DNA from 4 places in the Paenibacillus sp. FSL L8-0638 genome. Region 3 is predicted to be linked to each of the others. Evidence: riboswitches for the same ligand, from Rfam matches in the RefSeq annotation. Region 3 holds a riboswitch; each other region holds the start of a gene.
The links. A riboswitch is a leader RNA that binds a small molecule or an ion and turns the genes downstream of it on or off. The one in region 3 is predicted to bind thiamine pyrophosphate.
Positions count from the first base shown of each region.

Region 1 (8,018 bases), 190 kb from region 3:
TAGATTTTGGTTCAGGGGAAGGGAAGCTTTCGGCTCGGCTGGCTCGAATGACGGGCGTTGAAGAGATTTGGGCGGTGGAGCCGTCTGCGTATGCACAGGTGAGAGCCGTGGAGCGTTTTGCCAAGCTGGAAAGGCATGCCGACGCGATTAGCCCTACACCCATGCTGGGCTCTCTCTTTTATTATGATGAACAATTGCGGGGCAAAGATGTGATGATTCTATGTGAGGTCATTGAGCACGTGGATGAGCATCGTCTGAACCGGGTGATGAAGACGATTGTGACGGAGTATCAGCCGGGCGTGCTGATCGTGACGACTCCCAATCGTGAATATAATGAAGTGTATCGTATGAATCAGCAAGAGCTGCGGCATGGCGATCACCGTTTTGAATGGAGTAGAAGCGAGTTTCAGGAACGATGTGAGCAGTGGATTGCGGAAGCTCCTTATTCGGTAGCGCTGAAGGGGATCGGAGAAGAGGCCGAAGGCTTTGGACAACCGACCCAAATGGCTATATTTACGCGCAGAAAGGAGCAGAAGGAAACATGAGCAATTCATCCAAACGTACGATTCATTTACCGCATGCTGGACTGGTTGTGTTGGTGGGGGCCTCCAACAGTGGCAAAACCACATTATTGGACAGGCTGGTGAGCGAAGGGATTCTACTGGAGACAGAAGTGGTATCCTCGGATCATTTTCGCAAGCTGGTCGGAGATACGGAATTTATAGACTGGACTGGACTTCCAAGGCTGGAATCGGACGTACTGTTCTATGAGTATCAGCAGATATCAGCCAAGGCATTTGAGGCGATGGATACGATTTTGGCTATGCGCTGTCGCTTGAATAAACTGACGGTTGTGGATGCCACCCATTTGTATGCTGAGGACCGTCAAAAATATGTACAGCTGGCAGCCAAGGCGCATGTTCCTGTGATGGCCTTGGTACTGGATGTACCCGAGGCTGTGCTGCTGGAACGGGATTTAGGCAGGGAGCATCCGCGTGGCCGCCAACGGGTCAAGCAGCAGGCACAGCTGTTAAAGCGGAACCTGCGTGGTATCCGTGAGGAAGGCTTTAACGCTTGCTACATCCTTAAGAATGTAGAAGAAATGAACTTTGTTCGCCGTGCGCAGCCACTGTTTCATGAGATTGGCTCAGGTATTGACATCATTGGTGATATCCATGGGTGCTACCGTGAGATGCTGGAAGTGATAGAGCGGCTAGGATATACGGAAGATACGGAAGGACTATACTATCATCCAGATGGCAGAAGACTGGTATCTGTCGGGGATGTGATGAGCCGTGGCCCAGAATCGTTACAAGCGGTGCAGTTCTGGAAAAAGCACGTGGATGCCGGACTAGCGTATATGATTGACAGCAATCATGGCTGGAAAATCGGCCGTTACCTTGATGGGAGAAAGGTGACTCTCAGTTATGGGGATGAACGATTTGCAGAGGAACTGGCCCAGTATGAACAAAAAGCGGGCAAGGCAGCGGCGGAACAGCTTAGAAGCGAGTTAAGGGATTTTCTGCTACATGCACCCTCACATCTTATTTTTGGCAGGAATGGATTGCGACACGTGGTCGTGGCTCATGCCGGGATTAAGGATCATTTTATCGGCAAACAGTCGGCACGTATTTCTGATTACTGTCGTTATGGAGATACGGAAGGTCAGGATGCAGACGGAAAACCGATCCGCAAGGATTGGTTCGTAGACCATGAATCGGGAGAAATAGTAGTATGGGGACATGATCCGAGACCGCAGCCTACCCTTGTGAACCAGACGGTGAATATTGATCAGGGTGTGGTATTTGGCGGTATGCTGACCGCTTATCGTTATCCAGAAAAGGAATTTGTCAGCGTTTCGGCACATGAGAATTATGCGAATGATCCCGATAGTCCACTTGTCCGGTGGCAGAGAAAACGGTTTTCCCCGCCGAATTTACGCAAGCTCATCGCTGGTTACAGTGTACTGACGGAATCGTATGGCGAAGTGCGCGTTCAAGGAGAATCGGTCAAAACCGCTATAGATACCGTGTCACATGTGACAGTACCGATGGAGGAACTGGTGTACATTCCGCCGACGATGAGTCCTGCTCCCACGGTTTCTGCAGAGGAAGGATATCTGGAGCATCCGCGTGAGGCGCTGGCTTATTATCGCGGGCAAGGTGTACAAACGATGGTAGCGGAGAAAAAGCATATGGGTAGCCGGGCTATTTTGCTATTATTCAAAAACGAACAGGCCGCTGTCGAGTATGTAGGCTACCCGACATTGGGCACGATCTACAGTCGGAGCGGGAGAGCTTTCTTTGAACAAAGCCTTGGGAAGCAAGTGCTGGAAAAGCTGAATGTGGATCTACAGACGGCTGGATATTTTGAACGGAACCAGACGGATTTTGTGTTGCTGGATGCGGAAATTGTACCGTGGAATCTCAAGGCTCGGGAACTGATTGCTGCACAGTATGCCCATGTGGGGGAGGCAGCTCTGCTGGATCGCAGTAAGCTGATAGACAAGCTGAAGCAGGCGAAGGTTGCGGGCCGAGAGGTTGGAGACTGGTTGGAGGAAATGGAACAGAAGTACGCGAATGCCGTGACGTTTCAAGAGGCTTTTCAAAAATATTGCTGGGATGTGGACGGTCTGGATGAAATTCGTATCGCACCGTTTCATACGCTGGCACACAGCGGAAAGACTTTTTTCGACCATTCTCATATTTGGCATATGGAGCAAAACCGGGAGCTGGCTGGGCTGTCTTCCCTGTTTATGGAGACAGAGTATCGCGTGATCACGGACGAAGCAAGTGAGGAAGAGGTCATTCGTTGGTGGAACGAGATGACAGAGGATGGTCATGAGGGGATTGTGATCAAGCCGGAACGCTTTTTGATGAAAAATCGGGACAAGATGATTCAGCCTGCAATCAAGGTGAGAGGCCGGAAGTATTTGCACATCATTTACGGTATGGATTATCTTGCCCCTGAGAATTTAAAGCGTCTGAAGCAGCGTCGAACGAACAAAAAGGAGCGTCATGCCCTGATGGAAGGAGCGCTTGGTATGGAAGGCGTGGAACGTTTTGTCCGCAAGGATACGGTAGATCGTATTCATGAATGCGTCCTTGCCGCACTATCTCTGGAATCAGAGCCGATTGATCCAAGATTGTAGTTTGCGAGGGAGGGATTGAGATGGAAAGGGGTACACCGTTAATTGATATTGGTGTGAACTTGATGCATCGTTCGTTTCATGCAGATCGGGAACAGGTGGTAGAGAGAGCCGCGGCTGTAGGGATTTCACCGCTGATTATTACCGGGACCAGTGTCCGCAGCAGTCGGGAAGCTTCTCAGTATGCAGCGCGTTATCCGGGCAAGCTGTATGCGACAGCTGGCGTGCATCCCCATGATGCCAAAGACTGCAGTGCAGACACGATTCAGCAGCTCCGCCAGTTGGCGGGTCAGCCGCAGGTCGTATCCATAGGGGAATGCGGATTGGACTATAACCGTGATTTTTCGCCACGTGATGTGCAGCGCCGATGGTTTGGCGAGCAAATCCAACTGGCGGGTGAGCTGAAAATGCCGTTATTTCTGCATGAACGAGATGCACATGAGGACTTTGCCGCTATGCTGCGGGAGTATCAAGGGCTTGTCGATAAAGTGGTAGTGCATTGTTTTACCGGCACGGAACAGGAACTGCATACGTATGTAGAAATGGGACTGTATATCGGGATCACCGGCTGGATTTGCGACGAACGGCGTGGCAAACATCTGCGTGAGCTGGTTAGGGATATTCCGCTAGACCGGTTGATGATTGAAACGGATGCTCCATTTCTGACCCCGCGTAATCTGCCCGTGAAGCCCAAAGAAGGGCGTAATGAGCCGATGTATCTCGCTCACATCGCCGCTACGATTGCCGAGTGCACAGGCCGTAGCATGATGGAGATCGAAATTGCGACGACGGAAACGGCTAAGCGTTTCTTCGGATTATAGGATTGTCAAAGCCAAAAATGTGGTATATATTATAGTGAATTAAAAAAGCATTGTCGGGAGCTTGAGAAAGTCAGGCTGAGAGGGTGGCCCTTGCCACTGACCGTAAAATCTGATCTGGGTAATGCCAGCGTAGAGAAACCAAGAACACTATACAAGAATGCCGCTTGTTTTGCGGTTGTCGATAGATTCAATGCATGTCCTAGCATTTTACCTTGACCCTGACTTGGCTTAATATCAGTGTAGTAGCTTACACTACTGGTTATATAAGGCATCAAGGCATATCGACAAATGACGTTTTGTATGGTGCTTCACCTTTTACTGCGCATAAAGCTTGCCTGGAGATTCAGCTCCAGACAAGCTTTTTTTTATGGCCAAGAGGCCAACTATAAGGAAAAGGGGAGCACGCAATAATGAATACTACTGTAAGAGCGTCCAAAGGGTTGAAGCTGACTGATATTTTGGTCACGATTGTGATATCTGTTGTGTTCGGTTTGGTCTATAAAATATGGGGGCCTGCCTATGATTTGATGAAACCATTTGGGCTACACGCCGAGCAACTGATGTATGGCATGTGGTTTATGGCAGGCACGTTTGCTTATCTCATCATTCGCAAGCCGGGTGTTGCAATTTTGGCAGAGGTGGCAGCGGCAACGGTCAGTGCTTTTTTGGGAAGCGAATGGGGCATGTCCACTTTGTACTATGGCCTGCTGCAAGGCTTGGGAGCGGAGCTGTTTTTTGCGGCTTTTCTGTATCGGAACGCAAACCTGTGGGTTGCTTCGCTAGCTGCGGCTGGGGCGGCTGTCACTTCTCTGATTTTAGACTTCAGCTACGGGTATATTGATCAGCTATCGACTTGGAACTATGTTTTGTATATTGGATTTCGGATGATTGGCAGTATTGTGATTGCCGGGGTATTCGCGTTCTATCTGGCTAAGGCATTGGAGGTAACCGGAGTCACGCGAAGTTTGAGGCCTGCAACGGAACAAGATTATAAGGGGCTGGATTGATGAGCCGGGCAACCGAAGATGTGGTGGCTTCGATCACCCGGCTACGGTTGAAATTCCCCGGTGAGCAAGAGCTGCTTTTTCACAATATGTCTTTGTCTGTCCGCAAGGGGGAAAAGCTGCTGCTACTGGGACCGAGTGGATGCGGTAAATCAACACTGCTCCAAGTGTTAAGCGGTCTGATTCCACGCACGATAGAAGTGCCTATGAAATGCGATGCTGCTGTAATCCCAAGTGTCTCAGGTATTGTATTTCAAGATCCTGATACGCAGTTCTGTATGTCATATGCAGATGAGGAACTGGCTTTTGTGTTGGAAAATAATCAGGTTCCCCGGGAGCAGATGCGATCCCGTATTCGCGAGCTACTGATACAGGTTGGTCTATCGACGGATGATATACATATGCCCATTGGCAGTATGTCACAGGGAATGAAGCAGCGGCTGGCGATTGCGTCTGTGCTGGCTATGGAGCCAGAAGTGCTTTTTCTGGATGAGCCCACGGCTTTGTTGGACGAGGAAGGCACTACACAGGTGTGGGATACCATTCGCAACATTTCGGCAGACCAGACACTGGTGATCGTGGAACATAAAATTAATGAAATTGTCCATGATGTGGATCGGATTGTGGTGCTTTCTGCTCAAGGGGAGATCATTGCGGATGGAAGGGCCGAAGAAGTATTTCATGTGCACCGGCAGGCATTGTCCGAGTACGGCGTGTGGCATCCGGGAGTATGGAATGAATCGTCTTCGCCACGTTGGAGTGAAGCAGTGACACAGCAGAATGGTACGGGGACTGATGTGCTGGAGCTGGAACATTTTAGCGGCCTCCGCGGTTTAAGTTCAGTGATTTATGTGGAGCATGCGCAGGTGAAGCCTGGCGACTGGATTGGCGTGGTTGGTGAAAACGGGGCTGGCAAAAGCTCGCTGCTGCTCTCCATGATGCGCTTACTTCGCACACAGGGACGTTATAGCGTGCGCGGAATTGAGGCAGGCAGTACAGAACAACTGGCAGAGCGTATCGGGTTCGCGTTTCAAAATCCCGAGCTGCAATTTGTATCGCATACCGTACGAAAGGAACTAGAGTATTCGTTACCCAAGAGCTTGTATACCGTTGAACAGTGCCGGGAACGGGTCGATCGGATGCTCGTACAGTTCGGACTGGAGCGGCTGGACGAGCGTCATCCGTATCAGCTTTCGTTAGGCCAAAAAAGGCGGTTGAGTATTGCTACGGCTATGATTCGTGAGCCGGAAGTGCTGCTGCTCGATGAACCGACCTTTGGGCAGGATGCGCGTAATACCTTTGTCATGCTGGATATGTTGGAGCAGCTGAGAGCGGCGGGCACGGCCATTGTGATGGTCACCCATGACCCGGAAATTGTCCGTCGATATTGTACCGATACATGGCGGATTCAGAAAGGGGAACTACAGTATGAACCTGTCCTTTCCCCATCATAAAACATGGCTGCATCGCGTGAATCCGGGCCTAAAGCTCGTGATGTTTTCCATCCTGTTTGTGGTCGTTATAGTCATTCATGATCCGAATGTCATGTTTAATGTTGCGTGTGCTATGCTGTTGCTGCTTGTCTGGTCAGGCCATCCATGGAAGAGGCTGCTGCTATACGGGTCTCCCTTTATATTGGTGTTTATTTCAACTTCAACGGGCATGATGATGTTCGGCAAAGGGGTGACGACCTGGTGGACATGGGGCTTGATCCATGTGACGCAGGAAAGCTTTTACCGAGGCATGCATCTGGGCTTTCGTGCGCTGAGTATGGCTGCGGTAGGTTTGTTGTTTGGTTTAACGACTCGTCCAGTGGACCTTTTTTATTCACTGATGCAGCAATGGAAGCTCCCTCCGAAGTATGCATACAGCTTTTTGGCAGCCATGCGGTTGATGCCTATGATGGTGGAGGAATTCCAGGCATTGAGACAAGCCCACCGTATTCGAGGTTTACATCAGCATGTGTCCAAATGGAATATGTATGCCACGCTTCGCAGGTATGCGATTCCGCTACTCGCTCAAAGTATTCGGCGTGCCCAGCGCATTGCTATTGCTATGGAAGCCAAGGGTTTTACCAATGAAACCAAGCGAACGTATTATTATGCGATCGGCTATTCGGCTATAGATATTGTATTCATATTCTATTTTGTCGTCATGCTTACGCTGGCTTGGGGACTTGGGATTTGCTTTCCTTATGTAGGGGTGTGGGATGTACGTTAATTGTTGTCAAAAGGCTTTGCCCGTTTTCTGCTCTGTGGTATATTAATGCAATGGGAATTGACGGCTCGTACAGACCCGCCTGGGCTGGCGGGCTTATTACATTTTCCCTGAGAAATGGATCATCAGGAGGCCAGGTTTCATGATTACGCTGCATCAGGTAAGCAAGCATTATACCACCTCAAGCGGCCAATTTCATGCGGTTCAATCCGTGTCCCTTCAAGTGGAGGAGGGGGAAATCCACGGTATTATAGGTGCCAGCGGTGCCGGTAAGTCTACCTTGCTCCGGTTGATGAATGTATTGGAAAGGCCGGATGAGGGAAACGTGGTTGTGAACGGGGAAGATCTGACTCGCATGCCGGAAAAACGTCTCCGTGAAGCGCGGCGATCCATAGGGATGATTTTTCAGCATTATCATCTTGTTCACAATCGGACGGTCAGTGGAAATGTAGCAATGCCGTTGGAGCTGGCAGGTGTCGCGAAAAAAGAGAGAGCAGAACGTGTGCGCGAATGCCTGCAATTCGTCGGTTTAGCTGATAAAGCAGAACAGTATCCGGCACAATTGAGCGGAGGCCAAAAGCAACGTGTAGCGATAGCCAGAGCGCTGGCGAATCGACCTGCGGTGCTGCTGTGTGATGAGCCGACCTCGGCGCTTGATCCGCAGACGACCGCGGATATTCTGGGCGTGTTACGGGAGATCAACCGTGAACTGGGAGTTACCATTGTAATTGTAACGCACGATATGGACGTGGTACGCAACATTTGTACCCATGTATCAGAAATGCGGGATGGACAGCTGCTTTCCACGCAACGTGTAGCTGACGCTGC
Region 1 is NZ_CP151960.1:1,024,344-1,032,361, forward strand. Features, by position in the region: gene MKY35_RS04610 (3' terminal RNA ribose 2'-O-methyltransferase Hen1) at 1-545, shown strand, start outside; gene MKY35_RS04615 (polynucleotide kinase-phosphatase) at 542-3,151, shown strand; gene MKY35_RS04620 (TatD family hydrolase) at 3,172-3,969, shown strand; TPP riboswitch at 4,013-4,124, shown strand; gene MKY35_RS04625 (ECF transporter S component) at 4,380-4,976, shown strand; gene MKY35_RS04630 (ABC transporter ATP-binding protein) at 4,976-6,427, shown strand; gene MKY35_RS04635 (energy-coupling factor transporter transmembrane component T) at 6,402-7,193, shown strand; gene MKY35_RS04640 (ATP-binding cassette domain-containing protein) at 7,333-8,018, shown strand, end outside.
Region 1: another riboswitch for thiamine pyrophosphate. It lies ahead of MKY35_RS04625 (ECF transporter S component); the one in region 3 lies ahead of thiC (phosphomethylpyrimidine synthase ThiC).

Region 2 (8,018 bases), 360 kb from region 3:
TAGTCAACAACGACTTGACGACTTTCATCCGGTGCTGCCATCACAATTCGTTTGCCATCTGGGTTGGCCAGTTTGGATGAGGAAGCACGATAGTTATTGGTGGCTACGATAAATTTCTGCGCAGGATCAATAGCCTTCCCATTGTATTGCAGATCCTTGATACGATGCGCTGAAGAATCAATAATAGTTCCCTTGGCATCATATCGTGCAGGCTGCGTTACATCAATCTGGTAATTCACACCGTCAATGACATCGAAATTGTAGGTTGGGAAATCCTTGTTGATCAGCGATTGCTCCTCAGTTTGCTTTGGATCAATACGGTTGAACTGACCCGCAGACCACTCCAGCCATTCCTGAATTTCAGCACCGGTCACTTCTACAGCATGAACCGTGTTCGGGTACACATACAGGTCGGACACGTTTTTAATCGCTACCGTACCTTCAGGAATATTAGTGTAATACTCGGCTCCGTTTCGACCGCCGGCCTTGAATGGAGCGCCTGCCGACAATACTGGAAGTTTTTCGTATTCAGTTCCTTTGAGATGGTTTTGAACATACCATTTCTGTGCATTCGTCACAATTTGAATGGAAGGGTCGTCCTGCACTAATGCAAAATAGCTGGTAATTGGCGCCGTCGTTGTTCCTACAGGCTGGCGAATATAATCCAGCGTTCCTTGATGCTCTTCTTTGACCGCATCAATCAGTTTAAATTCAGGGATAAACTGCACAGTCTGATTAGTGGTGCTCACAACCGGACGCACTTGAGATTGAGAGTTAGTCACGTTCCACTCGCGATTTTTCTTTTCTAGGCTCAGGTCAATGATACCCAGATCCTTGCCCCATGAGGAAGCTTCCACGGCCGGTACGCCATTAATGGTTCCCTTATCCAGATCTACACCCTTCATATCTTTAAAATCAGGGCCAGGGAAAGATTTATGAGCATGCCCAAACAGAATAGCGTTAATTCCGTCCACCTGGCTCAAATACTTAACGGCATTCTCCATCAGTGGCGTTTGTGGCACATCCTCATAACCGGTATGCGCAAGCACGACAATAATGTCAGCACCTTCCGTCTTCATTTGAGGAATAAACTTTTTCGCCGTTTCCACAATATCCTTCGTAACGACTTTATCCTTCAAATTGGCTTCATCCCACTGCATAATTTGAGGTGTGACCAGACCGATCACACCCACTCTGAGTGTATGCTCTTCGCCCTTCTCGTCCGTTACTGTTTTATCAAGAATCTGATAAGGGGTAAAATAATTTTTAGTAGCTTGGCCCCCTTTATCAACATAAACGTTCGCATTTACATAAGGAAAATCAGCTCCCTTGAGCGATTTGTCCAGAAAGTCGAGACCGTAGTTGAATTCATGGTTGCCCACTGTAGCTGCATCATAGCCCATCAGGTTCATCATCTTGTAGACCGGATGGACACCGCCTTCTTTCTCAAAGGTTTTGTTGCGGGCCATATAATCGCCTAATGGGTTGCCCTGCAGCAAATCACCATTATCGAACAGCATACTGTTTCTTGTTTCACTACGTGCCTTCTGGATCAAGCTAGCTGTACTAACCAAGCCATACTCGTTGGTTTCTTTGTCCGAATAGTAATCGTAGTTCATCAGGGACGCATGGATATCCGTTGTTTCCATGATCCGCAAATTCACCGTAGCGCTATCACGAGAATCACTAGCTGCCCAGGATGGAACGGCTGAAAACACCAGCATGCTACAAGCTACAACTGCTGCTGTAAACCCTTTAAACCAATTTTTACGTAATAACAAAATATACCCCTCCTCATTAAGGTGTATGCCTCATATACATACTTTTGCACATATATGTAAGCCTTGAACCCACCATTTCTATTTTAATCCAACGCCAGACAAAAGAGTAGTCATTTACTTAAAATTATTTATGAAAAAATAATTAATTTTCTCAAACATAAAAAAACCAGCAAACCTCCTAATAAAAACTCGGAGATTCACTGGTCTATCCATTTATATTCGTATTATTTCTTCCACACCTGGCGCTCCGTTTGCTGACCCACATACTCAATGCGAGTCGGATTCACGTCCAGAATGACATAATCGGGATCATCCGGTCCGGAGAACCATTCCTTCAAGGAATCGTTCCACACTTGTTTGCGCAGCCCCTCATCAGCTGTAATCTGGACGGTAGCCTCCACTTCTACAACTTCCTTCGTACCGCCAACCTCATAACCCAGCAGCAGGTAAGCATTCGGATTGTCCTTTAGCTCATCCACTTTATGCGTTTTGCGATCTGTCGCCAGATGAATGTTCATTCCATCGTTAAAAAGGGCCATATAGCGTACTTTCGGTTTGCCACCCTCTACCGTACCTAACGAACAAAATTTGTTGTTATCCAAAGCCTTCACAATGGCTTGTTCCAGTTGGTTGCGATCCAATGTTTCCGTTTTACCCACAGTACAACAACTCCTTTTCACGAATTAGAATTCTCTACGGCCATGCCATTGGGCACCAGCCCATCTGAACCTACCTGCGCTGCTGTTCTGAAAATAACATGACCGGATCGAATCGGATTGATTCATACTCATTTTCAGATCAAAGCTCACAGTAAAAGTGTACCCTGTCGTTCGGCAAATGAACCGTCATCTCTCCCTTCATGCTGGACAGACCTGCATTCAAAGCATATAATCGTCGTAGTAAACCCGAATAAATGAACCCATTAAACCATACAATGCCAGGGGTGCTGGAATCGGCCGGCTGAGAGTGTGTCCCAAGACACTGACCCTTACAACCTGATCTGGGTAATGCCAGCGTAGGAATGCTTAAGCAAGATGTGCCTTTTTTACATAGGACCATCCCTTACTTTGGTATATACAAGCGCAAGCGTCCCGGAAACTCGGGACGCTTTTTTTGTTGAGGATTAAGTTGTTGGAAAGATCGCGTCCGGCAGATGTTATTTTTATGAAAGTGGGAAACTTAAGCTGTCTGATTGGATGGATACCGGGTAATCAAAAGGAGAGAACACTAACGATGAAGCGCATGAAAATATTAAGCCTGGGACTGATCAGTCTGTGGCTCATGGCCCTGACCCTGACCGCTTGCGGTGGAAGTCCCCCTACATCCCAAGAAGCGGCTTCCGCTACCGACACTCAAACGTCTACTCCGGCAAAGGGGCTCAAAGATGTTAAAATCGTGCTCGACTGGACACCCAATACGAATCATACGGGACTCTATGTCGCCAAGGACAAAGGATTTTACGAAAAAGCAGGTTTGAATGTCCAAATTGTTCAACCTGGTTCAGGCGGAGCCGATCAAATGGTTGCTTCTAATGCTGCACCTTTTGGTATCAGCTACCAAGAAGGCGTCACACAGGCCCGCACGCAAGGCGTGCCGCTTGTATCCATCGCTGCGGTGATTCAGCATAATACCTCAGGCTTCGCAGCCCCGGTAGATCGCGGAATTAAAAGCCCGAAAGATTTTGAAGGTAAAAAATACGGCGGTTGGGGCTCTCCCGTAGAAGAAGCGGTCATGAAATCCATCATGGATTCAGACAAAGGCGATGTGAGCAAAGTGAAGATCGTCAACATGGGTAATGCAGACTATTTTACAGCCGTGAAGCGGGATATCGACTTTGCCTGGATTTTCTACGCATGGACCGGAATCGAGGCCCAACTTCGAGGTGAGCCATTGGATATGCTGTATGTAAAAGATTATTCCAAAAGCCTCGATTACTATACGCCTGTAATTGTGAGCAACGAACAGACGATAAAAAATGATCCCGAGCTGGTTAAAGCGTTCATGGACGCTACCGCCCAAGGCTATGAATACACTATCGCCCATCCGGAAGAAGCCGCGGACATCTTAAGCAAAGCTGTACCGGAGCTGGATAAAAAACTGGTACTTGCCAGCCAAAAATGGCTAAGCCCACGTTATCAGGATGATGCCGCGCAATGGGGCGTGCAAAAAGCGGAGGTATGGCAAAACTATTCGGACTGGATGTACGAACGCAAGCTGCTCAGCAAGCCTTTGGAAGTCGATAAGGCCTTCACAAACGACTTCTTGCCCAAGCGTTGATTATGTTGTTAAAACGCTAAATAAGACTGAACTAGAGAAGTGAACGAAGCGCCACTACGCAGTCGGATGATGCTTCCCATCGCTGTTATATCCAGATTTCTTTTATGAATATCCAGAGGTTGAAATCTGGTTACAAAGGCGAATGCTAACGCTTGTACAGCACCATTCCGCCCACTTCGTTCTCGTTCCACTTGGTTTATTCTTTAGTTTCATATTATCTAAGCGCTAAGTAGGTACGTTTGTGTGTTAAAAATGCCGCACAAACCAGCTTTAAAAATAGGGTGCTTTTAAGGCGGGCAGCAGCGTAGCGGTTCATTTGAAATCTGGAGAAGCGGAGCGTTCGCCTTTGCAGGGGAATTCTTACCTTTGAAAACTTAAATAATCCAAGAATCCCCCTGCAACAGCGATCGTAAGACCAAATGAAACGCGGAGCGGTCTCAAACGCCTTAAACCACCCTATTTTTCTAAAACACTCCAAATGAAGGACAGGTGAATTTGCATGGCTAATACACTGCTCAGTATTCAAGTAATCCCTAAAACTCCTAATAACGAGGACTCTTACCCGTATGTAGATAAGGCGATTGAGGTCATTCAGCGCTCCGGTATCAAACATCAGGTGAACCCATTGGATACGACCATGGAGGGCGAGCTCGACGAGTTGCTGAAAGTGGTTAAAGAAATGCATGAGGCTTTGACGGAAGCGGGCAGTCCCAGCGTCATTTCACAGATCAAAATCGCACATAACCCACAAGGCATCAGCATGAACAAGCTGACCGAGAAATATCGCCCATGAATCCGAAAGGCAAGAACGCATCCTGGTGGAAAAGCGTATGGCCGCCCCTTGTGGCGGTCCTCTTCTTTTTAGCGGCCTGGCAGGGGGCGGTTTCCTATTTGCATGTTGAATCCTGGCTACTGCCAGCTCCATCCCTCATCGTACACGAGGGCATAGCCCAGACGGCGCTGCTTGGTGCCCATACATGGGCTACAATTCGCCTGACACTTGCGGGATTCGCTATAGGGACAGCAACGGGACTGTTGATCGCCATCTTTCTTCATACCATTCCTTTTCTCAAATCCGCCCTGTATCCGCTGCTTATCCTGAGCCAAAACATTCCGATCATCGCCCTGGGGCCGCTGCTCATGGTGTGGTTTGGTTTTGGCATGTTGCCCAAGCTGATGGTCATTACCTTAGTATGCTTTTTTCCCGTGGCTGTAGCGACCATGGACGGGCTGACACGGACGGACCGTATGATGATGAACTATATGCAGATGTCGGGTGCAGGCCGCATGGCTATTTTTATGAAGCTGGAGTTGCCACACTCGTTGCCGCAAGTATTCTCCGGCATCAAGATTGCTGCCACCTACAGTGTGATGGGCGCAATTATTGCCGAATGGATTGGTGCGAGCGAAGGAATCGGATATTATATGTTGCTGCAAAAATCGGCCTATCGCACGGACCTCATTTTTGCCGCCATCGGCATCATTGTCGCGCTCAGTTTACTGATGTTTGTCATCATAGTACTACTGGAAAAATGGCTGGTTCGCTGGAAACCAGATCAGGAATAGCTTCCTCCTTGAATTAAATACAGCAAAGAAAGGACGTGGCACGTATGAGTCTGCATCCGACTGACTTATCATCACATAACGTGGCTAATGAACAACGAGCCCGGGAACAGCAGAGTCCTTCGACTGCCCCTCCTGCTCTGGAATTGGACGGGATCAGCCTCGCCTTCCGCGAAAAGCGAAGCTTACTGCCCGTACTGCAGGATGTATCCCTAACCGTCAAGCCGGGAGAATTCGTCTCCCTCATCGGTCCGTCAGGCAGCGGCAAAAGTACGCTGTTTCACATCATCGGTGGGCTACTCAAACCACAGCAGGGACGTATCCGTATGCACGGACGGGACATGACTGGTGAACGTGGGCATATCAGCTATATGCCACAGCAGCCCGCCCTTTTCCCATGGCGTACCACGCTGGACAACGTAATGCTGGGGCAGGAAAATGCCCCAAGTAAAAATACAGCAGTACCCCCTCAGTACGCCAGTGAACGCGAGCGTCGCAAAGAAGCCTTGCAATGGCTCGAGCAGGTTGGACTAGGCAAATTCGCCAAGGCGTATCCACATACGCTGTCTGGTGGAATGCAACAGCGCGCAGCCTTTCTTCGCGCACTGCTCAGCCCGCAGGAATTAATGCTGCTGGATGAGCCGTTCAGCGCACTCGATGCGCTGACACGTGCAGACATGCAGCAATGGTTATTGCGGATGTGGGAGAAGAACCGCCGCTCTGTGCTGTTCATTACCCACAGCATTGAAGAAGCGCTGCTGCTCTCCGACCGCATTTATGTGCTGTCAGCGCGACCTGCTTCGGTGGTGCATGTCGTAGATGTCCCTTTTCCCCGCCCGCGTAGGGAAGAAATCACCCTCGATCCACTCTTTATTGAATGGAAGCGGACCATGACCGGCTGGATGCGCGAGGAAAAGTACAAACTGGACGGCGACATGGACAATGCTAAGAGCGTCCACAAGAATATCCCGGAAGATGGATTGAATCGGCATGAGTGACGTAAAAGTTCGATGTACATCGAAATGGAACAGCCAAACAAAGCTAGGCTTGGATTTGACCACAACAAGACCCGCTCCATTAATCGACGCGCACATTCATGTAGACAGCTACCCGCCCGAACAACAGAAGCTATTGCTCGCTTCACTTGCTGATAGCAGCGTCCAAGCCGTGATAGCCGTGTCGATGCATCTGGACTCCAGCCGAGCCAATCTACGGTTAGCCGAGCGTTACCCTGGGCTAGTACGGCCAGCCTTTGGCTTTCATCCCGAACAGGCCCTTCCACCGCAAGCTGAGCTTGACCTCTTGTTCGACTGGATGGACGAACATGTACAGCAGATGGTCGCCGTGGGTGAAGTCGGCTTACCCTATTACAATCGGCTGGAAGCCTCACAGAGCGGTTCACCTTTTGACCTCGCTCCCTACATAGTGCTACTGGAGCGTTTCATCCAGTTTGCAAGCAAGCATAGCAAGCCCATTGTCCTGCACGCCGTTTATGAAGACGCAGACATCGCCTGTGACCTTCTGGAACGTCACGGCGTCACGCAGGCGCATTTTCACTGGTTTAAAGGCTCTGCCGCCACAACCGAACGTATCGCCCGGAACGGCTATTATGTCTCCTTCACACCGGATCTCCTGTACGAAGAAGAGATCCGCGGTTTGGCAAGACAGTATCCGTCTGATCAGATCATGGCAGAGACAGACGGCCCCTGGCCGTTCGAGGGTCCTTTTACCGGACAACAGACACATCCACGGATGACTGCCGACGTCATTCGCACGTATAGCAAGCTGACGCATCAACCTGAATCTGCCGTCCGTCAACTATTTTATGAAAATACGAGACGTTTTTACTCACTATCTGATTGATAAAAGCATATCAGCTATTTACTGAAAGGTTTACAACCACAACTTGTAACCAAAGCAAAGAACCTCCTTATTTACGCGGGACTCCATCCTACGTAAAAAGGAGGTTCTTGTATTTTGCAGGTTTTTTTGTCGCTACTCAGCTTTTATTGCTTCAAGAAACCCTTCTGTTCCAAAAATGGCTTCAACTGCAAGCGTGCTGGCTCGGTCAATCTTCCGGCCATTTGTTCAGACCATGGCGTAGAGCGTTGACCGCCCGTACGTTCCTTCAAATATTCCGCTGATGTGTGATCGTATACCTCTACAGCTTTCATCGTCTGATTTTTGTCGTAGCCGTTCATATGCAAAACACCGGACAGCGGAAGACGTGGACGCAAGCCCGTTTCCTGATCCGGTACACCAATACACATACCGAATACTGGATACACCAGCTCTGGCAACCCTAACAACTCAGACACCTCTGCTATGTTAGTACGAATGCCGCCAATGTAGACGATGCCCAAGCCCAGTGATTCAGCGGCTACCGCTGCATTTTGT
Region 2 is NZ_CP151960.1:469,326-477,343, reverse strand. Features, by position in the region: gene MKY35_RS02115 (bifunctional 2',3'-cyclic-nucleotide 2'-phosphodiesterase/3'-nucleotidase) at 1-1,781, opposite strand, end outside; gene MKY35_RS02110 (pyridoxamine 5'-phosphate oxidase family protein) at 2,006-2,440, opposite strand; TPP riboswitch at 2,711-2,820, shown strand; gene MKY35_RS02105 (ABC transporter substrate-binding protein) at 3,015-4,058, shown strand; gene MKY35_RS02100 (hypothetical protein) at 4,067-4,249, opposite strand; gene MKY35_RS02095 (MTH1187 family thiamine-binding protein) at 4,558-4,851, shown strand; gene MKY35_RS02090 (ABC transporter permease) at 4,848-5,624, shown strand; gene MKY35_RS02085 (ABC transporter ATP-binding protein) at 5,669-6,619, shown strand; gene MKY35_RS02080 (TatD family hydrolase) at 6,675-7,484, shown strand; gene nfsA (oxygen-insensitive NADPH nitroreductase) at 7,628-8,018, opposite strand, start outside.
Region 2: another riboswitch for thiamine pyrophosphate. It lies ahead of MKY35_RS02105 (ABC transporter substrate-binding protein); the one in region 3 lies ahead of thiC (phosphomethylpyrimidine synthase ThiC).

Region 3 (8,018 bases):
TGCGCCGTGTCGTCGAGAGCCAGACAGCCATTTTACCTGCCGATAGCTGGCTGGTACAACCGGAAGGATGGACCGAACAAATGGCAGCGCTCAGAGAGCGATATGATTTGCAGGTGTAGTTTGTCTTTAGCTTAGAAGCCTATTAGTGCGTGTTCAAAAAGTCGGCTTTTCAGGACCGAGAAAGTTGGATGAAGCTAGGGACTGAGTAGCGGAGCGTAGACAGATCTACGTGAGCAACGGAAGGCCCGGCTGAATTCAAGATTCGACGTCGAATCCGCTTCTTGAGTAGCTTCGTTATGGAAAGACGACTTTTTGAACAACCTCTAGAAGGGTTGCCATCTTAGCTTGGAGGCTTGATCGTAGCGTGCTTCCACTTCAGGCCAGTTAACGACATGCCACCAATCCTCAATGTATTTGTTGCGTTCGGCCTGATGCTTTAAGTAATATGCGTGTTCCCACACATCTATCGCCAGCAGCGGAATGGACTCCCATTGAGTCAGATTCTGGTGCTTTTCGGCCTGCAAAATTTCAAGTCGTCCCGCGCGCGGACTCCATACCAGGATAGCCCAGCCGCCACCCTCGACCTTTTCGGCTGCCGAACTGAATTGCTTTTTGAATGCATCGTAACTGCCAAAATCCTTTTTAATCTGTTCAGCCAGTGGCCCGCTTGGGTTGCCACCGCCTTGAGGACTCATGATCGTCCAAAAAAGAGTATGCAGATAATGGCCTGCGCCGTTGAATGCCAGTTCGCGTTCCCAATGTTTTACGAGATCAAAATTACCTGTTTTTCGGGCTTCTTCCAGCTTCTTTTCCGCTTTATTCAGGTCATTCACATAGCTCAAATGATGCTTGTCATGGTGAATGCGCATCGTTTTTTCATCAATATACGGTTCAAGCGCATTATAGGGGTAAGGGAGCGGTGGGAGTCGATGTCCTCCAATAGGAACCGACCGGCCGATTGAGGTTTTTTCAGTTGCCGAAGGTTGAGCCTGGCTGGATTTGACGCCTTTAGTCGTCCATGTGCCTTCTCCCCTTATGCCTGCCTGCCGTTCTCGAAACGCTTCCTCTGGGTAATTCTCACCCTCTGTCGCTACATGATACAACCCAGCAGCCCTTGCGATGGAGCCAGGTTCTTGAAAGGGGGTTGTCGAGATCAGGAAATATTGGCTTTCATGTGCCGCGTGTAATACAACTCCAGCGGATTTTGGCTGCTGACGCAATGCATGACTGTGCTCGCTCAGCAGACCGAGCTGCCGTACATACTCCTGTGACTGACGGTTTGCGGTTTGCAGCAAATCGTCCAATCGACGATTTAATTCTTGTGAGTCAAGCTGAGAGTTTGAGGCAGACTCTGACGATGGCATCTTTACAGATGATGATCCGTCTAATCCCCTTGACTGTTTTGAAGGTTCAGTGAATTCGTGTGTATGTGCTTGTGGGGCAGCCGACAGCTGTTTCCATTCCTGATGCCACGCTTGATCTGCCGGATCAAGTGCGCTCCGTTGCTCTTCAAGCAACTCTATGGCGGTGCGTTCCGTCTGTTCGAATACAGTCCGCCAATCATCCAGCAGCCGTACATAAGTAGGCTCCAGTCCCTCGGTAGCGGATTTAATCACTTCCACATGCCAACTTTCCTGCTGCTTCCAATGCCGAATTTCCTCCAGCACACGTAAGGGCAGGAAAGACCCATAAGTACTCAGCATCGTTTTATACCTCCCGTATCCCACTATGGCTATCCGGCGGATCTGGCAGATCTGCCCTGGATGCATACGTACCCAGTATATTCGCTGTCCTATCGGGAATATGTCTATGAACTCGCTTAATCTGGTCACATCTGTTACGTAGAACAAGAATACCATGGTAAACGAAAAAGAAGCCCAGCTACGGAGCGGGTTAGTGTCCGTAGGCAGGCTTCTTCAAGGTGAAGAATTAAATACAGTTTTTTTGAAAAATAATTCTTTACTTCGTAGTCGTTTGTTTGTGGGCATCAGCGATCGTTTTCTTGTCCTCCAGCTCCTGTACACTGCTTAGAAACGTCGATACCCGCCGTAGATATTCACGGGGATGCTCTCTGAAAATAAGCTCATGTATCCCGTTTTTGACAATCCATACACTGGAAAGTGGGTTGGTTTGATTGGCAGCGAGCTTTTCCGCAATAGGATAAGGAGCCTTTTCATCCTGTGTACCATGCACAAACATGATCGGGAACGGATAGTTTTCCTTTTTAACCTCCTGATATGGAATCTGATGCAAGCTGGTGCCGTTCAAGACTGGAAACAGCAACTCCAGAATTTCCAAAGAGGGATGTCTTGGCAGGTTAATTTGATTGTGAATGTTATGGTACAGCGTATCCGGCTCCAACAGGAAAGTGCTGTCCAAAATCATTGCGTCCACATCCTTGGTTTGCAAGCCCGCCTGAAGAGCGGTTCCTGCCCCCATGGAGAAGCCCCATACGATAATCTCCGACGAGCCGCGTTGCTTCGCAAGCTGGATCGCTCCGAGAAGCTGCTGGGATTCCGCTTTGCCTCCGGTTGCGACTGCTTTGCTGTTTTGTGACGCGAATCCATAATCGAACATGACCACATTAAAGTTCAAACTGTGGGCATAATGCGCCAGATCATACATGGGAATCCAGCTTTCTTCGCGGTTAGCTCCATAACCATGGCTGAAAATAATCGTTTTCCGCGATTGATCCGCCGGGATATACCAGCCTTGTACTATGCGGCTACCATCCTTGGCAGGAAAGCTGACTTCCTCATAAGGCATGTTTTTGGCCTGCATCGGATTAGAGTACAGCGGCGCGACGGTAGGATTCGTAAGTACCCATGCGATGTAAGCATGCAAGGCAATAAAACAAAACAGCAGAAAAAAGACGACCGATAGCAGCAGAGCAATCACAACGTGCTTGAACCGCAGCAGACGGGGATTAAAGAGTGGGGTGGACGGCTCCTGGACAGCGGTCTGTAGCTGAGAGTTGCGCTGGGATGTAGAAATCATGTAAGAGCCTCCTTATATAAAATTGATCTTCGTTTCATAGAATTTAGGTATAATTCCACTTGAAAATGATAGTGTATATCCGTATAGATACCTATTATCGTATGATGGGGGTTATCCAAAGTCAACGCCTGAACCGGAAAAGTAAAAATGATGCAAAGAATTGTCGATGTTTGTTCTCGTTCTGTAATATGGTTGTCACAAAAACATCGGTTTACAGTAGCCGCGACTATTCTATATAATTTATGTAACCATGTTTCATAGTGTGAAACGAATATGGATACAAGAGGAGCGGTTCACGAATGGAAGACCGTAAATTAACCGTTCGCGCTGTAGAGCGTGCACTTGATATATTGTTGTGTTTTACCGCAGATTCGGATCTTGGCCTAACGGAGATTGCCTCCAAAATTGGTCTACATAAAAGCACGGTTCATCGGCTGCTGACTACGTTGGAGGATCGGGGCTTTGTCGTTCGGAATGCCGAAACGGAAAAATATCGACTTGGCTTCCGAATTTGGGAGCTATCCACACATTTGTCCCAAAGTGACGAGCCGGCGGTGTTGTTACAGCCTGCAATGGAAGGACTGCGTGACCGTCTGGGCGAAACGGTCAGCTTGTACTTACGGGACGGCAGCATGCGTATTCGCATACAAGCCGTGCAGAGCAATCAGGCGATCCGCAGGGTTGCGCCTGTGGGTGCGCGTATGCCGCTGGCTGTAGGAGCCTCCAGTAAGGTGCTGGCTGCCTTTATGCCGGCGCAGGAGCTGAAAGCCCTGCTAAGCGGGAATGAATGGCCGCCCTCGGTAGATGCGGAGGTCTATAAAGCCCAGCTGCAGGACATTCGCGAGAAGGGCTATGCGACCAGCTATGAAGAACGGGAGCCAGGAGCCGCTGCTGTGGCAGCACCAATTGTGAACCGGAAGGGACAGGTCACTGCGGCTTTATCTGTATCCGGTCCGGTCAGTCGGCTTGCACCCGAGACGCTACATGACTTTGCTCCGATTTTGATCGAAGCGGCGAAGGAAATGGGGCTTATGCTTCCGTAACAAGAATGAATGCAGTTGAAGCAAGCAAAGTGATTTGATGAGGAGCGTCTTCTTGCTAAATGGAACCTAGAAGGGTTGCCAAAGCCATAAATTTGAAGTAGTCTGATAAGGATGGCGAGATGTCTGCTATGTCCGCCTCATGTGAATAGAAGTATTGCAGTTACTGGGGGAGCCTGTAATGCCGGGCTGAGATGGAATCGTGTAAGATTCCGGACCCTTTGCACCTGATCTGGATCATACCAGCGTAGGGAAGTAATCGGCCATTGAAATGTATACGCAGCTGCTGTCTACGGTGACGCATTGGAATAGGATTATTCCACATGTGCACGGTTTGGATAGCTGCCTCGTTAGATTAGCCGGTTCCCTGGGGAACCGGCTTTTTTGCATAGATCAGTGCCACCCTGGGAATGGTTCCGGATCGGTGTGTCATTTCATCGAAACGGGAGGAATGGACAATGAAGCCGACAGAAGTAGAAGGAACAAAAGGAACAGAATTGAAATCAGCAGAAGTAAGGTTGGCAGGAACAAGGGAAGTTGAGGTAGAGAGAACAAACGGGAAGCAATCAAGTGGGGTAACGCCCTTTCCAGGGAGCCGTAAGGTATATATTCAAGGCTCGCGGCCGGATATTGCCGTGCCAGAGCGCGAAATTGCTCTCCATCCTACACATACGCCACAGGGTACAGAGCATCATGAGCCATTGCGTGTGTACGATACAAGCGGTCCCATGACTGACGAAGCCTATCAGGTCGATATCCGTCAGGGTCTGCCTCCACTACGGCGAGCTTGGGCACTGGAACGGGGCGATGTGGAGGCTTACGAGGGACGCGCCGTCCAGCCGGAGGATAATGGACTGAAACCTGGTTCCAAACGGGAGACGGTGGAATTTCCCGGCGTGACCAACCGTCCGCTTCGTGCTACGCAAGGGCGTACAGTGACACAAATGCATTATGCACGACAAGGGATCATTACGCCCGAAATGGAATTTGCGGCCATCCGCGAAGGGGTGGAGCCTGAGTTTGTACGGCAGGAGTTGGCTGCTGGACGAGCCATTTTGCCTTCGAATATCAATCACCCGGAAAGTGAGCCGATGGTCATTGGGCGTCATTTTCACGTGAAGATCAATGCGAACATTGGTAATTCTGCGGTTACCTCCTCGATCGAGGAGGAAGTGGAGAAAATGACCTGGGCTGTGCGTTGGGGTTCGGATACAGTTATGGACCTGTCCACAGGCCGTAATATCCATACCACACGTGAATGGATTATTCGGAATTCTCCTGTACCGATTGGGACTGTGCCGCTGTATCAGGCACTTGAAAAGGTGAACGGCGAAGCAGAAGCGCTGACGTGGGAGTTGTATCGCGATACGCTGATTGAGCAGGCGGAGCAGGGAGTGGACTATTTTACAATTCATGCGGGTGTATTACTGCGGTATATACCGATGACCGCGAATAGAATGACGGGAATTGTGTCCCGTGGCGGGTCGATCATGGCAGCCTGGTGCCTTGCGCACCATCAGGAGAATTTTTTGTATACACATTTTGAAGAAATCTGCGAAATTATGAAAGCCTATGATGTGGCCTTTTCTCTCGGGGATGGTCTACGTCCAGGTAGTATCTATGATGCGAATGATGAAGCACAGTTTGCAGAGCTGGAAACGTTGGGCGAGCTAACGCAAATCGCATGGAAGCATGATGTTCAGGTCATGATTGAAGGGCCGGGACATGTCCCTATGCATAAAATCAAAGAAAATGTGGATTTGCAAATGGAGATTTGTAAGGAAGCTCCTTTCTATACCTTGGGACCGCTCACGACGGATATTGCCCCCGGATATGATCATATTACCTCAGCCATCGGGGCGGCGATGATCGGTTGGTTCGGGACGTCCATGCTGTGCTATGTTACGCCTAAGGAGCATTTGGGTCTGCCGAATAAGGATGATGTCCGCGAGGGTGTCATTACCTACAAAATTGCGGCACATGCTGCCGATCTGGCGAAAGGTCATCCACGGGCGCAGCAGCGGGATGATGCTTTGTCCAAGGCACGCTTTGAGTTCCGCTGGCGGGATCAGTTCAATCTGTCGCTTGATCCCGAGCGGGCCTTGTCCTACCATGATGAAACGCTACCGGCAGAGGGAGCCAAGGAAGCACATTTTTGCTCGATGTGCGGCCCCAAATTTTGTAGTATGCGCATCACACAGGACATTCGCGCCTATGCAGCGGATAAGGGGCTGAACACCGAAGAAGCAGTAGCCGCTGGGATGCGTGAGAAGGCAGAGCAGTATCGGGATGGCGGTCAGTAAAACGAATGTGTGAGTTTAGGAACGCATGAATCAAAAAAAGCCGTGGTTCTCTACAGTCGATGTAGGAAACTACGGCTTTTTGGCTTATGTAAAGCTAGTCATGCAACCGGATAAACGGCGCCTTATTTTTTACCCATTTTTTCATTCAAAATGTCCTGAAAGCTGAGCTTCTTCTCCGAGCTATCTTCTTTCTTCTGCATACTCACCGCGTTGGCACGTTGGTATTGGTGGTGAAAGGGCATCAGGGTGTGGACGGTTAAGTTCATTGTATTCATGTAGATCATTCCTCCAATTCCATATTGTCAAATTCAGATTGAGTTGCTTTGGACGTCTGTATAGGACTATTTGTATGTACTTGATGTCGTAATGCTATGTAGGTTGCTTGGTTATGTTTCAATCATTATACCCACATTTTTTCAAAGTAAAACGCTTTTGACATAAAACAGGAAGATGGTCATATGTGTCCAAAATGCCGATTAGGAGGATGGTCGTTTTAGGGGAAAATGTGCCTAGGTCTAAAACAAGGGCTTGAGGCCCGTTTTCTTAGTTTAGTAGTCGGGATTGTGTTTTTTTGTCGAATAACCTTGTAAAAGGAGGATTTTGCGGAATCCTCAAGTCAGGATTGAGGCAGTCTGGTGGCGAATTAAAGTGTCAAAGTTGTATTGACTTTATGTTTGGTAGTAGATACCATGAACTGGTTGTCAGCGTATTTTGACAACAAGAGTCAGCCAATCGATCTGGCGATTCATCCTTTGAAATGTTAGAGAGAGGATTAGAGCATATATGAAAAAATGTATTGCAGACATCGCATTTATTATTCTGGGTGCGTTTTTTTTCGCGCTAGCTGTTAATCTGTTTGTGATCCCGAATGAGTTTGGTGAGGGGGGCGTTACAGGGGTCACAATCATCCTGTACTATCTGTTTCAGTGGTCTCCCTCGATCGTTAATCTGGTGATTAATGGCTTGCTGCTGATTGTCGGATATAAATTTTTGGACAAGAGAACGACCTTGTACACTATAATTGCGGTCGCTTTTAACTCGCTGTTTTTACATTTAACAGTCAACTGGCGGATTGATTCGCATGAGCCGACGATTAATGCCGTTTTTGCCGGAGTTTTGGTAGGGGCCGGCATTGGCTTAATCGTACGGGTAGGTGGCACAACGGCGGGAACGGTCATTTTAGCCCGGATTGCCAACAAGTATCTAGATTGGAATATCAGTTATGGTCTGCTGTTTTTTGATTTGATTGTCGCATTCTCTTCCTATTTTATTATTGGCCCGGAAAAATTGATGCTAACTATCGTTATTTTGTACGTTGGTACGAAGGTGATGGACTTCATGATCGAAGGACTGAACCCCAAAAAAGCGGTCATGATCATTTCGGAGCACCAAGATAAAATTGCCGAGATGGTCATTACGAAAATGGATCGTGGAGTTACTGTCCTGTCAGGCCACGGTTATTACACTAAAAATCCAAAAGAAGTGCTGTATATCGTCATTAGTAAACAAGAGGTATCGGCGCTTAAAAAGATAGTGAAAGCCATCGACACAGCAGCGTTTATCACCATTCATGACGTGCGGGACGTGTTCGGAGAAGGTTTTCTGGATATTTCGAAGTAGCTCGCGTGCGAAGGTCAGGTTATAGGAGAATAGGGTAGGAAGTCGGTCCTGAGGGATC
Region 3 is NZ_CP151960.1:831,090-839,107, forward strand. Features, by position in the region: gene MKY35_RS03715 (lipoate--protein ligase family protein) at 1-119, shown strand, start outside; gene MKY35_RS03720 (Fe-Mn family superoxide dismutase) at 324-1,703, opposite strand; gene MKY35_RS03725 (alpha/beta hydrolase) at 1,960-2,997, opposite strand; gene MKY35_RS03730 (IclR family transcriptional regulator) at 3,297-4,040, shown strand; TPP riboswitch at 4,196-4,308, shown strand; gene thiC (phosphomethylpyrimidine synthase ThiC) at 4,496-6,340, shown strand; gene MKY35_RS03740 (hypothetical protein) at 6,463-6,615, opposite strand; gene MKY35_RS03745 (YitT family protein) at 7,124-7,960, shown strand.

Region 4 (8,018 bases), 2.1 Mb from region 3:
TCTACCGGCTCTGTGTGGGCAATATGAAAGGCTACTAATAAAGCCGCGGCTCCTGCCATCAGACTGAACATAAATTTGCGTCTGCCCACCAATACGTGCACATGCACAAAAAACAGCACGATGGAAAATAACCAGTACACCCATCCCCCCCATGGAATATAGGCCTCGGCTGATTGGTAAGAGGCTCCGAATAATATGGGTATAGAGGATGGGAACACAAAGGTCGTGCCCACATATACACAGATCGCAGCTACAGCCATTAATCCGGCATAGACGGCAATCAACTTGCCCAAAGCTTGGCGGTCATGCCCCTGCGCACCGAGCTTTGGAATAAAGGCAGCAATTAGGCTATACGAAACGTAATAGACCAACTGGCTGTACTTCAGCGCAATGGCATAGCTGCTGGCCTGCTCGGGAAAGTAATGCTGTACATACAACATGTCGATAGAGATACAAAACAAAATAAATAAATTGGTCATAAGGCTATCAGTGAAATCCTGACCCAATGATTTCCATAGCCCAGAAGGGATATGTTCTCCACTGGTTGTGAATAGGGACAAGCCACGAGCCGAAACGATCCAGCCATGGAGCAGCGACAGCAACATTCCCCCACAGCTCGCCAACAGTAGAGCTTCCAGCTTTAACCCCAGTGCAGCCAGAACAAAAAACAAGCTCAGCTTCCCCAATACTTCAATGTAATAGTTCACATTGAGCGCCAACATGCGTTCCCTACCCTGTAAATCTCCACGGCACGAACTCACCAAAATATGTAGGCCGATCAAGCCATACAGCATGATTAGCGGGGCGGAATCGACGACTAAAAGCGAGCGCAATAACGGATGAAACATGAGTAAAATAATCATGGCAAGCACAGTTAGCACCAAAGGTGCTTTTAGTAATAGAGAACCGAGCGGTAAGCTACGTAGCGCAAGCATCTTGTCACCCTTGGATACCAGCTTGGCGGTCAATAGCTGGATGGATAAGCCCAAAACGGACAACAGTGCAAAGAGGGCCAGCAACGCATTCGCTTGACCATAAGCTTGTCCGGTAAGATACCAGCTCGCTGTAATGTGGAAGAAAAAATTAAACCCGTTAAGCAGCACATTAAAGAGAGGAAACATTAACGAACGCAATCGGTTGTTCACGTTGTTATCTCACCCGCCGATCCAGTCGCCAAATATCAATGATAGAGCGCAAAAAACGAATGGAATCCTTCCAGACATGGATGTGCGATCCATCGCGGTCAATACATTTGACGGGTAATTGCAGCACACGAAGCTGGAGTCGCTTGGCAATAAACATCATTTCTAGATCCAGCGCCAATCCGAGCTGTTCCTTTAAATGCGGAAACATCCGTTTCACTGCAACCGAACTCATCACTTTAAGCCCAGTCTGGGAATCCACCACACCTGTGGGTAAAAAAGGACGGGAAATGACCCGCTTACCAAAGCTGACAACAGATCGCAATAAAGACCGATTCTCGGCGGTCATATCCTTGGTTCCGATCACGACATCATAATAGCCCTGCTGAACAACATTAATCATTCTGGCAATATCCTCAATAAAAAAGGAGTCGTCCGCGTCCACAAATACGTAGTAATCCGCACCAATGGTCCGCATCCCTTCCAGATACGTCCCTGCCTTACGTGTATTGCGTCCCAATTCCCTTGTTTGAAGCAGCGGACTAAGATTCTGATTAATCCGGTTTACGGATAAGTCCGTTGCTGCCTCCAGCGCTTTAATCAAGGCATGGGTGCCATCGTGGCTACCATCATCAATGAGATAAATCGAACCTTCAATAATATGGCTACGGATAAAGGCTTGCAGTCGTTCAGCAAAGGTTTTGACATGAACAAAACGTTGCTCTTCGTTATATACAGACAAGATAAATGCAATATGTTGGCTTTTGGTCGAATACTCGGGATAGAGCAAGCTTTGTATTTCCGAAAGCATTTCTTCGGTGTCATTGGCTTGCCAAAATAGCAGCCGCAAACGGCCTACTCCGGTGATTTGCACCATATGCTGATCACTGAACGGAAATGTTACATCCGTCACCAGTAACAATGGCATTTGCGGAAATTGGCTGCGGATCTGATTGGCTTTCCGCACCGCCTGCCCCGGCTCCCTATAATCAATCAAGCAGCAACATGCGTTCTCGTAGACTGAAGCTGCCTCCGTGTCCTTGCACTGTATATATTGGTAAAAACAAATTACATTGGGATAATCAATAGCCCTGTCATTATCGCTAAAAATGGCTATAGGTCCCTGCACACAAACCTCTCCTTTTCCTCCGAATAGTTCTATTTTGTTGAAAAAGAATTAAAAATGTTTGTTTATAGGGGTTAAATTAATGTCCAAATACTTCATATTTTCTTAACAAAATAGCTGACACTCCATGATATATAAGGGAATAAGAGAAGAAAAACTGATTTTCATATTTGATAAAAACAGAGTATTTAGACCTGATTCATTAGAACCAAAATTCTCAGCATTAGTTAGCGAATCCATATCGAAAATTAGTTCTTTTAGATCAATAGAAAGAAATGAATATGGTTATTTTGTCATATAGAAATAAACGAATAAAACAAATTGGCACGTCCATACTATGGATAACATGTCATCTTTCGTTATGAATAGTTATGTAAATGAACAGAAGGAAGGTCTTTCTATGGAAGCATTTTATGTCAATCGCGATGGGTCATTATCTACTCCTTTACGGGGGAAGGATGTGTTGGCAAATCCCCTTTTGAACAAAGGCGTTGCTTTTACAGAAGAAGAACGCAAAGAACTGGGTTTGGATGGAATCCTTCCTCCAACCGTCCTTTCATTGGAGAAACAGAGCGTACGAGCATATCAGCAATTTCTCGCACAACCTACCATGCTACGTAAAAATGCTTCTCTCAACGACCTCCACAACCGAAATGTCGTCCTCTACTATCGGCTACTAACCGATCATTTAAGTGAAATGCTACCCGTAGTCTATACACCGACCGTCGGAACCGCGATTCAAGAATATAGTCACGAGTACAACCGCCCTGGGGGCGTATATTTGTCGATAGATAACCCGAACGGTATTGGACAAGCGTTTTATAATTCCGGTTTGAGTGGTGAAGATGTGGATCTGATCGTCGTAACGGATTCCGAAAGTATTTTGGGCATCGGAGACTGGGGTGTCGGGGGGATTAACATTGCTATCGGTAAGCTTGCTGTGTATACAGCTGCGGCTGGCATTCATCCCGGGCGAGTGCTGCCCATTGTACTGGATGTGGGCACGAATAATGAAAAGCTGCTGAATGATCCGCTGTACATCGGAAACCGCCACAAACGGGTTCGCGGAGAAGCCTATAACCAGTTTATTGATACTTTTATCAGCAAAACGTCAGCTCAATTCCCGAAGGCGCTTTTACATTGGGAAGATGTGGGTAGCGTAAATGCCCGCCATATTATAAGAAAATATGGGCAAAGCATTCTCACCTTCAACGATGATATACAAGGCACAGGAGCGGTAACCTTGGCTGCGATTCTTTCGGCGGTAGGTGTCACCAAGATTCCGCTGCGTGAGCAAAAAGTAGTTGTCTTTGGCCCGGGGGCAGCAGGAATCGGCAACGCTGACCAAATTCGGGGAGCCATGATCGCGGATGGTCTTTTGGAGGAGGATTCATTCAAGCCATTTTGGGCTTTTGATTACCGCGGGCTGTTAACGGACGATATGGAAGATGTCCTGGATTATCAGAAACCGTATGTACGTAAAAAAGAAGAGGTCAGCTCATGGACGCGGTCGGATGACGGAAAAATACCACTGCTGGAGGTCATCCGTCAGGTGAAGCCTACTCTATTGATCGGAACTTCCGGTGTAGCCGGTGCCTTTTCAGAAGAGATTATCAAGGAAATGGCCAAGCATGTAGAACGCCCGATCATCATGCCCATGTCCAATCCTACAAACCTTGCCGAAGCGGTACCCGAGGATTTAATCCGGTGGACCGATGGCAAAGCATTGATCGCTACCGGAAGTCCTTTTGAGCCCGTCACCTATAACGGTACTGAATTTGAAATTGGACAGGCGAACAATGCCTTTGTTTTCCCGGGACTAGGTCTGGGTGCGATCGTAGTTAAAGCCAAAAGGATTACCCCTGCGATGTTTTCAGCCGCAGCAGATGCCGTTGCCAATGGCGTGGATTCGAATAAGCCTGGCGGTGCGCTGCTCCCTCATATCCGAAAATTACGTGATGTTTCGTACGCTGTTGCTGTTGCGGTTGCGAAAGCTGCGATTCAGGATCAGGTAGCCCAAGCACACATTTCAAATGTGGAACAAGCTATACGAGATGCAATGTGGAAACCGGAATATACGAAGGTCAAAGCAGTAGAAAGTGTAATTCATCATCCTCACTAATGCACCGTTTAGGGAAGAATATTGCCTTGTTCAGACAGGCAGAATACGTCAGTTTAAGCAAGGAGAATCGATCTATGAGTGTCGGACATATCTTGTATATTTTGGTGCCGATTTTTTTCGTAATTATTTTAGGGTGGTTAGCGGGGCATTACAAAAGCTTTGATGCCTCTTCCTCCAAGGCCTTAAATGCGCTCGTTACCAAATTTGCACTGCCTGCGCATCTATTCATCGGTATCACGACAACGGACAGGAAAGCACTCATCGAGCAATGGCCATTCCTGCTGGCACTGTTCATTGGCATTGTCGGCTTTTTTGCCGTTCTCCTTCTACTGTCCCGCTTTGCGGGGAAGCAGTCAGTGAAGGATGCCGCTATGTTTGCTTTGAACTCAGCACAGCCTACCTTTGCTTTTATGGGTATTCCGGTGCTTGGAGCCATCTACGGTTCCTCTGCTGTCGCCATTCCGATTGCGCTCACGGGAATTGTAGTCAATGCCGTCCTTGACCCGGCGGCTACTATTATAGCTACCGTAGCCAGCCGGAATTCAGGCAAAGAACGGAACGGTCACCTCGGAAGGTTAATCTGGGACTCCATTCTTCATGGATTAAAAGAACCGCTGGCGCTGGTTCCACTGATTGGTGTAATTTTGACCTTGTTCGGCTTCCATTCACCGGATTTGTTGAACAAATCGTTGAATCAAATCGGAGACATTACGTCCGGGGCCGCTTTATTCGCTGTCGGAGTGACCATTGGCGTACGCAACATTAGTTTTAGTGTAAGTGCCTTTGCCATCGCATTGTTAAAAACAATTGTGCAGCCTTTATTAATGCTGCTGATCGCCTACCTGTGCGGTCTGTCGTCTGCAGATACTGTGAAGGCAGTTCTGCTCGTTTCCTTCCCGGGTTCAGCAGTCGCTGCTATGATCGCCACCCGTTTCGAAAGCCTGGAATCAGAAACAGCCTCCTCCTTTGTCATCAGTGCTGTCATATCGCTCGTTACACTCCCAGTTCTGATTTCTCTTTTGGTATAAATGCTGATTAATTAGACAGTGAAGCCTGCCGCAAACTCCTTCGTGTAGACGGAACTGACCTTCTCCAGCACTTTTTTCCCCTCGAAAGCGAACTTCAGCTCTATCACTTGATCTTTGACCAGAGAGACGTATGTTTGACATAGCGTATGAACGAATGTACAGTAATAGTCAAAAGAATAGAAGTCCACTAGGGGAGCCACTATGGCTGAGACAAGAACGTATCTTGGACCCTTTGAACCTGATCTAGTTCGCACTAGCGTAGGAAAGTGGAGCCTTTATATATAAGGTTTCAAGCGTTTTTTTTGCGCATTGGGCCTATTGTTGAAGCCGCTCCAGTTTTCCGGGGCGGCTTTTTAGCGTTGTTCCAGAATTGTATCCTTACAGGACTTCTTGCTCTTCAATTTAATGGAGGTGGGGAAATTGAGTTTTACACAAGAACTCCGTCGGCAGGCGGACGGCATTTTTCAAGCGATTTTTGAGCATCCCTTTGTGAGAGGTATTGCTGAAGGAAGTTTGACAAGGGGACAGCTGATTCACTATGTAAAACAGGACTTTGAATATTTGAACGCCTACATGCGGATATATGGTATCGCAATCTCCAAATGCACGAATCGGGAGGACATGGCTGTATTTAATGAACAAATCTCTTTTATTCTCCACAGCGAGGTTCATCCGCATCAAAATTTCTGTGCTGTCGCAGGGGTGACCTATGAAGAGTTGCAGGGATATCCACTCGCTCCGTCGGCCCATCACTATATCCGTCACATGCTGACGGTTGCGCATGAGGGCAGCCTGGGTGAGATCTTGGCTGTGCTGCTGCCATGTATGTGGACGTATGCCCAGATTGGCCGCAGGCTACTGGATGAAGTAAAGCCGGATGAGTCCCATCCGTTCTATGAATGGATGGGCTTCTATGGAGACCAGCTTAATGATACAACACTCAAGTTCCGAGAACGTGTAGATGCTTGGGCGGAAGGCGCAACGGCTGCTGAGCGGGAGCGGATGATTGAGCATTTTATACTGAGCTGCCAGTTGGAATATAAGTTCTGGGACATGGCTTATAAGCAGGAAGAATGGCCGGTCCAGATGCAGGCAACGGTCTTGGAATAGTCAGCCTGTCAATTCGATGCGTGAAGTACGGTTAATGTCCTGTTGAACCACCAACTATAGAGAGGATAATCATGATGAGTACATGGGAAAAAAGTTATTCGGATCTCCTAACGAAGGTACAAAATAGCAAACCCCTCGTTCACAATATCACCAATGTGGTAGTCACCAACTTTACGGCCAACGGCCTGTATGCATTGGGCGCCTCCCCGGTGATGGCCTATGCACCCGAGGAAGTAGCAGACATGGCAAAAATAGCGGGAGCCGTCGTATTAAACATCGGTACGCTGAACCGCGAACTGGTGGATGCCATGATCATTGCTGGACAATCAGCAAATGCACACGGTGTCCCGGTCCTGCTAGATCCGGTCGGTGCGGGAGCAACGAGCTTTAGAACTGAGTCGGCACTGCGAATCCTGAGAGAAGTCAAAATCTCATTGGTGCGGGGCAATGCAGCCGAAGTCGCGCATCTTGTTGGAGAAGCCCGTGAGATTAAAGGCGTAGATGCTGGTGACAGTGCTGACAGCGGCAATGTCGATCTGGCAATTCGGGCTGCTCGAACGCTCAATACTATGGTTGTCATTACTGGAAAAGAGGACGTCATCACCGATGGGGCCGAAGCACGAATGATTAGCGGCGGAGACGCACTGCTCACGAAGGTAACCGGAGCAGGCTGCCTGCTGACCTCTGTGTTAGGTGCCTTTGCAGCTGTTGAACCCAACTTGCTGCTCGCAGGTACGGCAGGCTTGGCATTTTACGGTGCAGCAGCTTCCCGAGCCGCAGCACGTACCGCAGAACTGGGGCCCGGAAGCTTCCAGATTGCCTTTCTCGACGAGCTCGCCAAACTACATACAGGTTCGCTGGAGGGGCATGTCACTGTCCGTGAAGCCGGAACAACCACAGCAGGTGGTGCGCGATGACAGACACTCGTGTACCCAGAGCACTGACGATTGCCGGTTCGGACAGTGGCGGCGGGGCCGGGATTCAGGCCGATCTCAAAACCTTTCAAGAGCTTGGCGTATACGGCATGTCGGCTATTACGGCCGTTACCGTACAGAATACTTTAGGGGTCCACGGCGTATATCCGCTGCCACAGGAAGCAACAGCGGAACAGATCGAAGCTGTAGGATTAGACCTTGGAGTGGATGCCCTGAAGACTGGCATGCTGTTTAATGCAGGTATCATCCGTCTTGTGAGCGAGCAGATCCGAAAGTTCGGCTGGAAAAAGGTCGTCGTCGATCCCGTGATGATTGCCAAGGGAGGCGCTGAGCTGCTGCAACTGGAAGCGGTGCAGGCTTTGAAGGACGACTTGCTCCCCTTGGCCCTGGTCGTTACACCAAATATTCCGGAGGCGGAAGCCCTGACAGGGATCAGCATCCGTACGATGGAGGATCGCCGCGAGGCTGCAAGACATATTAGCAGTATGGGATCAGAATTCGTTGTGATCAAGGGTGGCCACGCTGACGAGAGCGAGAGCAGCGAACAGATTGTTG
Region 4 is NZ_CP151960.1:4,582,446-4,590,463, forward strand. Features, by position in the region: gene MKY35_RS20260 (transporter) at 1-1,145, opposite strand, end outside; gene MKY35_RS20265 (glycosyltransferase) at 1,150-2,271, opposite strand; gene MKY35_RS20270 (NAD-dependent malic enzyme) at 2,669-4,390, shown strand; gene MKY35_RS20275 (AEC family transporter) at 4,465-5,418, shown strand; TPP riboswitch at 5,598-5,700, shown strand; gene tenA (thiaminase II) at 5,839-6,528, shown strand; gene thiM (hydroxyethylthiazole kinase) at 6,603-7,445, shown strand; gene thiD (bifunctional hydroxymethylpyrimidine kinase/phosphomethylpyrimidine kinase) at 7,442-8,018, shown strand, end outside.
Region 4: another riboswitch for thiamine pyrophosphate. It lies ahead of tenA (thiaminase II); the one in region 3 lies ahead of thiC (phosphomethylpyrimidine synthase ThiC).